DNA from 2 places in the Pseudoflavonifractor hominis genome. Region 2 is predicted to be linked to the other one. Evidence: riboswitches for the same ligand, from Rfam matches in the RefSeq annotation. Region 2 holds a riboswitch; the other holds the start of a gene.
The links. Region 2 has a riboswitch for glycine ahead of gcvT (glycine cleavage system aminomethyltransferase GcvT). Riboswitches for the same ligand answer to the same signal wherever they lie in the genome.

Region 1 (5,905 bases), on a different contig from region 2:
ACAGCCGGTGATGTTCCCCGTCCCCACCTGGGCCGCAATGGCAGTGGTCAGCGCCTGAAAGGGACTCATGCCTCGGGAACGTTCTGTCCCGCTTTTCCGGCGCAGTCCGGCCGTCAGTGTTCGAACCCCCATGCCCAGTTTCCGCACCTGTACCAGACGCAGCCGCAGGGTAAAATAGATTCCCACGGCCAACAACACATACAACAGCACATGATTCCAGAGCCACTGGCTCACTGTCCCCAGTATGGTCGCTGCATCCACACCCATCCGCTCCTTTATCCGTCGACTCGTATGGACCAGTTTCCCCGTTTGTCCACGGATTTATCCACCCGGAAAAGGAGCTCTGTGGAAAAACATACGGCGCGGGATAATTCCCGCGCCGTACAAAAGAGCGATGCATCAGCAATTACTTTTTCAGAACATGCTCCTCTTCCATGCCCTTGGTGATCCGTACCACAACGCCGGACAGGCAGATCAGAGCAATCAGGTTGGGCAGAGCCATCACCGCGTTGAAGAAGTCGGCCAGGTTCCACACCAGGTCCACCTTCAGCAGAGAGCCAACAAAGACACACAGGATCACGATGATGGAGTAGACATTGACCGCCTTCTGACCAAAGAGGTACTTGATGTTCTGCTCGCCGAAGAAGTACCAACCAATGATGGTGGAGAAGGCAAAGAACAGCAGGCAGATGGCCACAAATATGTTGCCGAAGCTGCCAAAGACCGTGGAGAACGCGGACTGAGCCAGAGAGGCCGCAGTGCTGTCGTCGCCGATCATGTTGGGGGTAACCACACCGCTGGTGAGGATAACCAGCGCGGTGAGGGTCAGAACGATAAAGGTATCGATGAAGACACAGACGATCGCGATATGGCCCTGATCGCGGGGATCCTTCACCTTGGCCATCGCATGGGCATGGGGAGTGGAGCCGAGGCCGGCCTCATTGGAGAACAGACCGCGGGCTACGCCGTAGCGCATAGCAGTCATCATACCAACGCCGACGCCGCCGCCCAGAACTGCCTGGGGATCAAAGGCGCCCACAAAGATCTGACGGAACACCTCGGGCACAGCCGTGATATGAGCACCGATCACGATCAGGCTGCCCACCAGGTAGAAGATAGCCATAATGGGGACCAGCTTCTCGGTCACAGAGGCGATGCGCTTCACGCCGCCCATAAAGATAAAGCCAGCCAGCACGGCCACGACGACGCCAACCACAGGCTTGGGAACGCCGAAAGCAGTCTCAAAGGAGCTGCTGATGGAGTTGGACTGCACCATGTTGCCCATCAGGCCAAGGGCCAGGATGATGGCAATCGCGAAGAAGCCAGCCAGGAACTTTCCAAAGCCGCCCTGGAAACGGGCGCGGATGTAATACACAGGACCGCCGATGACCTGTCCGTCGGGGCCACGGGTCTTATACTTCTGGGCCAGCACAGCCTCTGCATAGATCGTGGACATACCGAGGAAAGCCGCGACCCAAACCCAGAACACTGCGCCGGGACCGCCCAGCAGGATGGCCGTAGCACAGCCCACCACGTTACCGGTGCCGACCTGAGCCGCCACGGAAGTAGCTGCCGCCTGGAAGGAGCTCATGCCGTCCTTATCGGCCTTTTTACCGGAAAGACTGAATCCTCCGAACATCTCGCGCCAGCCGGCGCCGAATTTGCGGATCTGAATAAAACCGAGCCGAACGGTGAACAGGATGCCGGTAAATACCAGTACATAGAGCAGTACGCTGTTCCAGACAAAATTACTGGCCGCACTTACGATAGCCGCTAATTGATCCATAGATATTCATCCTTTCTCTCCACACGGAATCGTTCCTGATGTCCCCCGGCCACACACCTGCCGGGGTGCCTTGCATCGCGCGCCCTTTCACCCCCTGTTTTTATGGGTTCTCGTCAACATATGCACAGTCGGAACCATGCATACCGCATTCCGAACCATGCTGTCATCAAAAAAGCCGGCCCCTGTGACGGGTCCGGCTTTGCAGAGCGCATTCCAACCAATGACATACTGCCGATGCACTCTACTCTGTCCTTTTGCCTGAGAGATCAGTGCTTACGCACCTTACACCTTTGGCCCCCGTCGCTGAGATTCTCCAGAGTTTGTGCCGCTACTTTGTCCATATACCACGAACACTTCCATTTTTCTGTCTTGTGAAAAATTAAATAAAAGACGGACAAAAGAAGCGGCCATCTCTATGCACTTTTTTGATGTGCCCCTATCATAGCCCTTTTTTTCGCTTTCGTCAAGCCATAATCTGGAATAGCTAGGATGAAATTCTCATTTCTATGGCTTTTTTCCAAAAAAATACTTGGCAGTTTAGTCATTTCCAACACTCTTCATATGTCTTCGATGTAAAAACATATATAGAATTTCTTCTCCCGGAACAACACAGCAGGGGCGCCGTCTCCAATAGACGGCGCCCCTGCCTTCCGGTTGTGATATTCTTATGCGTTTACCTTGGCCAACGCCGCTTCCAGATCGGCCAGGATATCGTTGATATCCTCAATGCCCACCGAGAAGCGGACCAGATCCGGGGACACCCCGGCCGCATACAGCTCCTGATCGTTCATCTGCCGGTGGGTGGTGGAGGCGGGATGCAGTACGCAGGTCTTGGCATCGGCCACATGGGTGGCGATGGAGGCCAGATTCAGCCCTGCCATAAAGGTCTCGGCCGCCTCGCGTCCGCCCTTGACACCAAAGGAAACCACACCGCACACCCCGTTGGGGAGATACTTCTGGGCCAGCCCGTGATACGGATCGCCCTCCAGGCCGGGATAGCGGACCCACGCCACCTTTTCGTGCTTCTGCAGATACTGGGCCACGGCCAGGGCATTGGCGCAGTGGCGGGGGACCCGCAGGTGGAGCGTCTCCAGTCCCACATTCAGGAGATAGGAGTTCATGGGCGCCGGAACGGAGCCGAAGTCGCGCATGAGCTGAACGGTGGCCTTCGTGATATAGGCCCCTGCCACTCCAAACCGCTCCGTGTAGGTCACGCCGTGGTAGCTCTCGTCCGGCGTGCACAGTCCGGGGAATTTGTCGGGATACCGGGTCCAGTCAAAGGCGCCGGAGTCCACGATGGCTCCGCCCACCGCATTGGCATGGCCGTCCATATACTTGGTGGTGGAGTGGGTGACAATATCGGCCCCATATTCGAAAGGCCGGCAGTTGATAGGCGTGGCAAAGGTGTTGTCCACGATGAGGGGCACGCCGTGGGCGTGTGCTGCCGCGGCAAACTTCTCAAAATCCAGCACGGCCAGGGCGGGGTTGGCAATCGTCTCGCCGAATACCGCCTTGGTGTTGGGCCGGAAAGCGGCCTCCAGCTCCTCGGGCGTGCAGTCGGGCTCCACAAAGGTAAACTCAATGCCCATGCGCTTCATGGTCACTGCAAACAGATTGTATGTTCCGCCATAGATGGCCGTAGAGGAGACCACATGGTCTCCGCAGGAACAGATGTTGAAGATTGCGTAGAAGTTGGCGGCCTGTCCCGAAGAAGTGAGCATCGCGGCGCTCCCCCCTTCCAGTGCACAGATCTTTGCTGCCACACTGTCATTGGTGGGATTTTGAAGCCGGGTATAGAAGTACCCGCTGGCCTCCAGATCAAACAGCTTTCCCATAGCCTCGCCCGTCTCATAGCGGAAGGTAGTGGACTGAATGATGGGGATATTGCGGGGTTCTCCGTTTCCGGGGCGGTATCCCGCATGGATGCACTGGGTATTGGGACGCTGCTGGCTCATATTGGGTCTTCCTTTCTATGGCGCGGTTGGCTGGCGCAAAGTTGTTTTATATAGTACGCTAGCGTATTGAATTTGTCAACTATTTTTCCAGAGACAGATCCGGCTTAAGGGCCTGATTAAGCCCGTTGGGCAGCTGCGCCGGCTGTCCGTCTGCCCGCAGCTGGACGGTACGCACCGTATCCACATTGCCCGCCATGGTGTTCACAATGGCGTATACCGTCAGGCGCAGCTGCTCCTCATCCTGTGCCAGCGCCTCCAGCACATCGGCGGGGAGGTTCACATAGCAGACCCCATCCTCTACGATCACGCCCAGCAGCTCTGTCTCAGCCGGAAGTACGGGGGTCATTGTGTCATAGCTGGGGCCCTGGATCAGCGCCTCCATCACCACCGCGCTCAGCGTGTCCTCCTCGGTGAGCAGCAGCCGCCGGTATTCCACGCCCAATCCGGTCCCATCGGCCCGGGGGAACCAGAGGGTGGCCGTCATTTCCATGGGCTCTCCCTCCGTGCCCAGAAGGATGACATCCTCAGGGCGCAGATTCTCCCCGGTGGTCAGCGGATTCTGCTCTCCCTCAATGGTCACATGGATGGAATCCACCCCCTCCACCTGGCAGAGGGTCAGCGCCAGGCAGTAATTGGCCAGGGTCAGATCAATGCCGGAGAGCCCCTCATAGGCCTCGGAGAAATCCAGATCCAGCTTCCCATCATTCAGCTCCCAGCTCCGTACCTCCAGTCCCTTGGGGAAGGGGGAGGTCAGCTCCATGGTCTCAGGTCCCGCCAGAAGACGGGCCAGCAATTCCTGGATCAGCGGCTCCTTGCCCTGGGCGTGCCAAAACTCGCCCCCTACTGCCGCCCCGCTCTCGTCATTCTCGGCCACAAAATAGATCTCATATGGATGCTCTGTGTCTTTGTCCTGGCTCTTGCCCATGCCGCAGCCGGCCAGAGTCAGAAACGCCAGCACGAGAGGCAGCATTCGTTTTCTCATTCCGCTCCCTCCTCTTCTCCGTGCCAGCGAGGAAAGCACACCTCAAAGCAGGTGCCCTCCGGCTCCCGCCGGCGTGCCTCCACCGTGCCGCCGTTCTGAAGCACGGTATCCCGCACGATGGACAGCCCCAGACCGGTTCCGCCGGCCGCCCGGGAGCGCGCCTTATCCACTCGGTAAAAGCGATCAAAAATCTTGGGCAGGTCTTCCTCTGGGATGCCCACCCCCGTGTCCTCCACCCGCAGGACCACCCAGTCGCCGTCCCCGGGGCGCTTTCCCCGGCGCAGCTGCAAACAGACAAAGACGCTTCCGCCCGGCAGGTTATACTTGACGGCGTTTTCCATGAGGTTAAAGGCGATCTGATAGAGGTCGTCCTCTGTGGCCAGGACGGTACAGCCCTCGATCAGATCCATGTGCACCGACACATTCACCGCACCGGCCAGGGGCAGGAGCATATGCTCCACCCGGAGCAGCACCTGTTTCACATCCACCGGCCCCACCGCTCTGGGGGGCGCGGTATCCATTCGGGTCAGCGTGAGCAGCTTTTCCGTGATACGGGTCAGCCGCTCGGCCTCATTTCCAATGTCGGTGACAAATTCCCGCACTGTCTCCTCATCCATCCCATCGTTCTGAAGGATGGAGTCGGTCAGCAGACGGATGGAGGCCAGGGGGGTCTTGAGCTCGTGGGAGGCATCCGAGACAAAGCGCCGGCGGACCTCCTCCGTGGTCTGAAGCCGCCCGGTCAGCTCATTGAATTCATCGGCCAGCCGCGTGAGCTCATCCCCACCGCCAATGGTGACCCGATGGCTGTACTCGCCCTCCCGCACGGTGTGGATACCGCTCAGAAGCGCGGCGATCCGCCGGGTCACCGCAGTGGAGAACAGAATGCTGAATCCCAGGCCGGCGGCGCATACCACCAGGGAGATATTGCGCAGATTGCTCTGAAAGTCCAGCAGCATCTCGGCCTGCTCTTTATCGTACTCATAGAGATAGACGGCCCCCTGGGTCATCCCCCGGTAGAGGATGGGGGCGGCCGCCCGGGTGCGGAAGGCCCCATCCCGATATTCCGACCGGAACACATCGTTTCCCTTTAAGGCGCTGACCACTTCCCATAAAAGGGCATAGTGGTCCATGGCATTGTCCACCTCACTGGTGTCGTATAGCACCTTACCCGCCGGGTCAGTC
Region 2 (5,905 bases):
ATCCGGCCGGGGAGCTTACGCATCATAGCGGTGGTGCAGGTCATGAAGCCCAGGTAGGGGCCGCCCCAGGAGAGGGGCATGCCCAGAGGCTGAGCCTCGCCCACGGCGATGTCGGCGCCGTACTCCCGGGGGCTCTTGAGCACGCCCAGGGTGGCGGGATTGACACCCATGATGTACTTGGCTCCGGCGGCGTGGACCGCCTCGCCCAGGGCGTCGCAGTCCTCCAGCATGCCGAAGAAGTTGGGCTGCTGCACGTAGAAGCAGGCGGAATCCTCACCCAGCAGGGACTTGAGGGCCTCCAGATCGGTGACGCCGTCCTTGGCGGGCACGGTGATCACCTCGGTGTTGGAGCCGTAGCAGTAGGTCTTGATGACGGCCAGCGCGTCGGGGTGGGTGGTCTCGGAGACCAGGACCTTGGTGCGCTTGCGTTCCTTGCACATGGCCACAGCCTCGGCGGCGGCGTTGCCGCCGTCGTAGACGGAGGCGTTGGACACGTCCATGCCGGTGAGCTCGCACATCATGGTCTGGAACTCAAAGATGGACTGGAGCACGCCCTGGCTGACCTCGGCCTGATAGGGGGTGTAGGCGGTGACAAAGATCTCATTGCTGGTGATGCGGGAGACGGCGGCGGGGATGTAGTGGCGCTCGGCGCCGGCGCCCCGCAGGATGGTATGGAAGCGGGTGTTGTGTTCCGCCAGAGACTCCATGGTCCGGCGGATGTCCAGCTCGGACTTGGGGGCGGGCAGGTTGAGGGGGCCCTTGATCATGACCTCCTCCGGCACATCCACGTAGAGGTCGTCCATGGACTTCATGCCCAGGACCTCCAGCATGGCCTGCCGCTCTTCCGGGGTAGAGCACAGATAACTCGACATAGATTACTCCTTTTCCGCGGCGCAGTGGGCCTCGTAGGCGGCGGCGTCCAGCAGCTCCTCCACATCACTGACATTCTCGACCTTGATGAACCAGGCGCCATAGGGATCGCTGTTGACCTTGGCGGGATCGTCCATCAGCTCCTCGTTGACGGCCACGACGGTGCCGGAGACGGGGGAGAGGACGTCGGAGACCGCCTTGACGGACTCCACGTCGGAGAAGGCCTCGCCGGCGGAGACGGCGTCGCCCTCCTGGGGCAGGTTGACAAAGACGATGTCGCCCAGCTCGTCCTGGGCAAAGTCGGTCAGGCCGATGACATAGGTGTCGCCCTCCTGGCGAACCCACTCGTGAGACTTGGCGTACTTCAGATCAGCAGGAAAGTTCATAATAATTTCTCCTTTATCGATATAATTTTTGATTTTTTATGTACATAGTTTTGGTTCAAAAGGGAAGAGGATCACTGGGCCCGCTTGTAGAAGGGAGTCTTGATGACCTCGCACTCCACCTTGCGGCCGCGCACGTCCACCAGCAGCTTGGTGCCGGGCTCCTTGTACTCCACGGGGACCATGGCCATGCCCACCGCGTAGCCCAGGTAGGGGCAGTGGGTGCCGGAGGAGACGAAGCCCACCTTTTCCTCGCCGGCGTATACGTCGCAGTGCTCCCGGATGATACCCCGTCCGGTGACCTTCAGGCCAACCTTGCGGCGGGAGACGGGACGGGCCTGCTCCAGAGCGGCCTTGCCGATGAAGTCGGGCTTATCCATCTTGACGAAGATGCCCAGCACCGCCTCGTAGGGGTTGATCTCGGCGGAGAGCTCGTGGCCGTAGAGAGGCATGCCGGCCTCCAGGCGCAGGGTGTCGCGGGCGCCCAGGCCGCAGGGGATGAGTCCCTCGTCCTTGCCGGCGGCCAGGAGCTTTTCCCACAGGGCGGGGGCATCGGCGGCGGCGCAGTAGATCTCAAAGCCGTCCTCGCCGGTGTAGCCGGTGCGGGAGACCAGGGCCTGGATGCCGTCCACCTCGCCCTGGGCGATGAAGGTATAGTTGCCGGCCGGGATGGTCTTGGAGAGCTTGGAGAGGACCGCCTCGGCCTTGGGACCCTGGAGGGCCACCTGGGCCACGGAGTCGGAGATGTTCTCCATGGTGCACTCGCCGGAGAGATGCTCGGAGATCCACTGGGCGTCCTTTTCGCAGTTGGCCGCGTTGACGACGATGAGATAGGCCTCGTCCGAACACTTGTAGACGATGAGGTCATCCACCACGCCGCCGCTCTCATAGCACATGAGGCTGTACCGGGCGTGGCCGGTCTGGAGGTCGGTGTAGTCGTTGGTCAGCAGGCGGTTGAGATTGGCCAGGGCGTCCTTGCCCCGGAGGACCAGCTCGCCCATGTGGGAGACGTCAAAGAGTCCGCAGGCCGTGCGCACCGCCATATGCTCGGCGACCACGCCGCTGTACTGGACCGGCAGCAGCCAGCCTGCAAAGGGGACAATTTTACCGCCTGCCGCCACGTGGCAGTCGTAAAGTGGGGTTTTTCGCTCCATGATCATGACCTCCTGTGATAATGTAAACTAGAAAAATTAGAAATTATACTGACGGTTACTGCATGGTATGAAAAAAGCGCATAGCAAATGCTATACGCTCTGTCATAACCTGAAAGTTTCCCTCACATAGATGAGGTTGCATCTTCGGTGCGAGGAAAAAACTTCCACGCTTTCCAGAGTCTCGTCAATGGCCGATCCGTTTGCCTGAGAGATTTTCTGATTCCCCTTCGGCGGCGATTGTATCGCACTCTCTCGGTCATGTCATCCGAACGATATAGAATTTTTCAATATAATGAGTTTAAACTATTGAGTTTTATTTTGTACTTATAAGTATAATACAAATCCAAGAAAAGTCAACCGTTTTTTTGAAATTCCCCCGGAGAAATCGGAAGGGGGGGCTCCGGCCGCCTGGAGCGGGGGGCAAAACGGCCCGATTTGCGCGGGGAAAAAGTTGTGGTATAATAGGAGGCAATCCCTTTGGATTCCGTTAAAAAGGAGGATGTCGCATTGCTTTTATCACAGCCGCAGGATCTGATCCATGCGTTTTTGACGCTGCCGGCCCGTTATCCCATGCTGGCAGCCTGGTTTACCTCGGTGGTCCGCTTTGTGTTCCCGGTGCTGGCGCTGGGGATTCTGGCCGGGGCCATCCGCTCCCTGTTAAAGGTTCCCCATCTGCCGGAGGTGTGGGCCTACCTGACCCTGCCCAACGGGGCGGAGGAGCCCCTGACCCACTGGGAGAACATTCTTGGGCGGGGAAAGTCCTCGGACGTAGTGCTCAACTACCCGGTGGTCTCCCGCCAGCACGCGGCGCTGATCCGTGCCGAGGATGACACCTGGACCGTCCACGACCTGGACTCCAAGGGCGGGGTACGGGTCAATGGAAAGCCGGTCCAGGGCAGCGCGCCGGTGACCTTTGGTGACGTGCTCAGCCTGGGCGGAGTGGAGACCGTGCTGCTGCCGGTCTCCCAGGAGGAGCAGGAGGAGCGGCGGCAGCGCCGCCGGAGGGTGGAGAAGCCCTCCTCGCCCTGGGGGCCGCTGGTGCTCCTGACGGTCTTTCAGGTTCTGGCCGCCCTCCAGCTGGTGGTAGCGGCGGGGGAGGAGGCCGAGGTCTCCCTGCCCTTGGCCTTCTTTACGCTGACCGCCCTGATGTGGATCTACTTCCTCACCCTGCGGGCGCTGCGGCGGGTGGGCTTTGAGATGGAGCTCATTGCCTTTTTCCTGTGTACCCTGTCCCTGTCGGTGACCGCGTCCTCCGCGCCCCACGCCCTCTTCAAGCAGCTGGCCGCCATGCTGCTGGGGCTGGTGCTCTTCCTGGTGCTGGGGATCTTTCTCCGGGACCTGGAGCGGGTGAAGAAGATCCGCTGGGTCATGGCAGTGGGGGCCATCTGCCTGCTGGGCCTGTCCCTGGTGGTGGGGCAGGTGAAATACGGCGCGGCCAACTGGATCAGCATCGGCGGCATCTCCTTCCAGCCCTCGGAGGTGGCCAAGATCTGCTACATCTTTGCCGGGGCCGCCACGCTGGAGCGCCTCTTCCGGAAGCGGAACCTGGGGCTGTTCATCGTCCTGACCGGAGCCTGTATGGGCTGCCTGGCGCTGATGAGCGACTTCGGCACCGCGGCCATCTTTTTCATCACCTTCCTGGTGATCGCCTATCTCCGCTCCGGAGACTGGGCCACCCTGGCCCTCATCTGCGGCGCGGCCGTCTTCGGCGGGTTCATGCTGCTCTCCCTCAAGCCCTACATCCTGCGGCGCTTTGCCACCTGGGGGCATGCCTGGCAGTACGCCTCGGACGGAGGCTTTCAGCAGACCCGCACCATGTCGGCGGCGGCCTCCGGCGGTCTGGTGGGCGTGGGACCAGGCCGGGGCTGGCTCTACCGGGTCCCGGCCGCCGACACCGATCTGGTGTTCGGCATGCTCTGCGAGGAGTGGGGCCTCGTCATCGCCGTCCTGGCGGTGTGCTGTATCCTGACCCTGGCGGTCTTTGCGGTGCGGGCCTGCCGGGCGGGGCGGTCCAGCTTTTATATCATTGCCGCCTGTGCGGCCACCTCCATGATGGTGTTCCAGACGGCGCTGAACGTGCTGGGCGCGGTGGACATCCTGCCGCTGACCGGCGTGACCTTCCCGTTCGTGTCCAACGGCGGCTCCTCCATGCTCTCGTCCTGGGGCCTGCTGGCCTTCCTGAAGGCTACCGACACCCGGCAGAACGCCAGCTTTGCCATCCGCCTGCCCGGGCGGAGAAAGGGCCCTGAGCGGCAGGAGCACCTGGCCCGCCGCTCCACCCGGGGCCGGAGCGGAGTGATCCCCACCGGAGAGGACGAGGATCTGGTGGACTTTGATTTTGACTTTGGGCCCGGATACGGCGGATACGGAGCGGAGGCGGACGATGAAGAAGATTGAAAAACGGGCGGTAGTCTGCCTTCTGCTGGCCCTGGCCATGCTGCTGGGCCTGGGACTGTTCTGCGTGCGCTTTGTGCTCAGCGGCGGACGCTGGGCGGGCTTCGCCGCCAACCGCCATCTCTACAACAGCCAGGGACAGCTGGCCGTGGGGCGGGTCCTGGACCGGGACGGCGACGTGCTCTCCTGGGTGGACGAGGCGGGGAACCGCCGCTATTACGACAATGCCACCGTGCGGGAGGCCACCCTCCATGCGGTGGGCGACCCGTCGGGCAACATCGGCACCGGCGCGCTGGTGGCCTTTGCGGATAAGCTCTCGGGCTACAATCTGCTCACCGGCGCGTACAGCCCCCTGGGCGAGGGGAACGACCTCTACCTCACCCTGGACGCCCGCTACAACTACATCGCCTACCAGGCCCTGGGCGGCAAAAAGGGGACGGTGGGCGTCTACAACTACAAGACCGGAGAGATCGTGTGCATGGTCTCCTCGCCCAGCTTTGACCCGGCCAATCCGCCGGTGATTGAGGAGGGGGACGAGCGCTATGACGGGGTCTACCTGAACCGTTTTCTCTCGGGGACCTTTACGCCGGGCTCCATTTTCAAGACGGTGACCCTGACAGCCGCCATTGAGGAGATCCCCGATCTGTTCAGCCGGACCTTTACCTGTACAGGCTCCACCCAGGTGGGGGGCGAGGTCATCACCTGTCCCCACGCACATGGGGAGATGGACATCTACGGGGCCTTTGCCAATTCCTGCAACGGGGTGTTCGGCCAGCTGGCCGCCGAATTGGGCGCGGAGACCATGGAGCGCTATGTGACCCAGGCCGGACTGACCAGCCAGTACAAGGTAAACGGGATCCCCACGGCGGCAGGCCGCTTTGACGTGGGGACCACCCCCAACCAGCTGGGCTGGGCCGGTGTGGGACAGTATAACGACCTGGTCAACCCCTGCGCCATGATGGTGTGGATGGGAGCAGTGGCAAACGGCGGGAAGGCTGCCGTCCCCCAGCTCATCCAGAAGACGGAGACCCCGCTGGGTACCCCCGCGTCCTTCTACCTGAAAAAACAGACCGCCTCTCTGGTGGACCGGGACACCGCCAGCCG

Region 1: linked by a shared signal. The riboswitch ahead of H8S34_RS12420 (alanine/glycine:cation symporter family protein) and the one ahead of gcvT (glycine cleavage system aminomethyltransferase GcvT) in region 2 are both predicted to bind glycine.

Annotation. Positions count from the first base shown of each region.
Region 1 covers NZ_JACOPR010000008.1:118,529-124,433, forward strand. The annotation lists gene H8S34_RS12415 (alanine/glycine:cation symporter family protein) at 1-261, opposite strand, end outside; gene H8S34_RS12420 (alanine/glycine:cation symporter family protein) at 407-1,786, opposite strand; glycine riboswitch at 2,023-2,113, opposite strand; gene H8S34_RS12425 (O-acetylhomoserine aminocarboxypropyltransferase/cysteine synthase family protein) at 2,452-3,741, opposite strand; gene H8S34_RS12430 (GerMN domain-containing protein) at 3,821-4,723, opposite strand; gene H8S34_RS12435 (sensor histidine kinase) at 4,720-5,905, opposite strand, start outside.
Region 2 covers NZ_JACOPR010000004.1:69,493-75,397, reverse strand. The annotation lists gene gcvPA (aminomethyl-transferring glycine dehydrogenase subunit GcvPA) at 1-872, opposite strand, end outside; gene gcvH (glycine cleavage system protein GcvH) at 876-1,256, opposite strand; gene gcvT (glycine cleavage system aminomethyltransferase GcvT) at 1,328-2,407, opposite strand; glycine riboswitch at 2,590-2,672, opposite strand; gene H8S34_RS08120 (FtsW/RodA/SpoVE family cell cycle protein) at 2,915-4,804, shown strand; gene H8S34_RS08115 (penicillin-binding transpeptidase domain-containing protein) at 4,791-5,905, shown strand, end outside.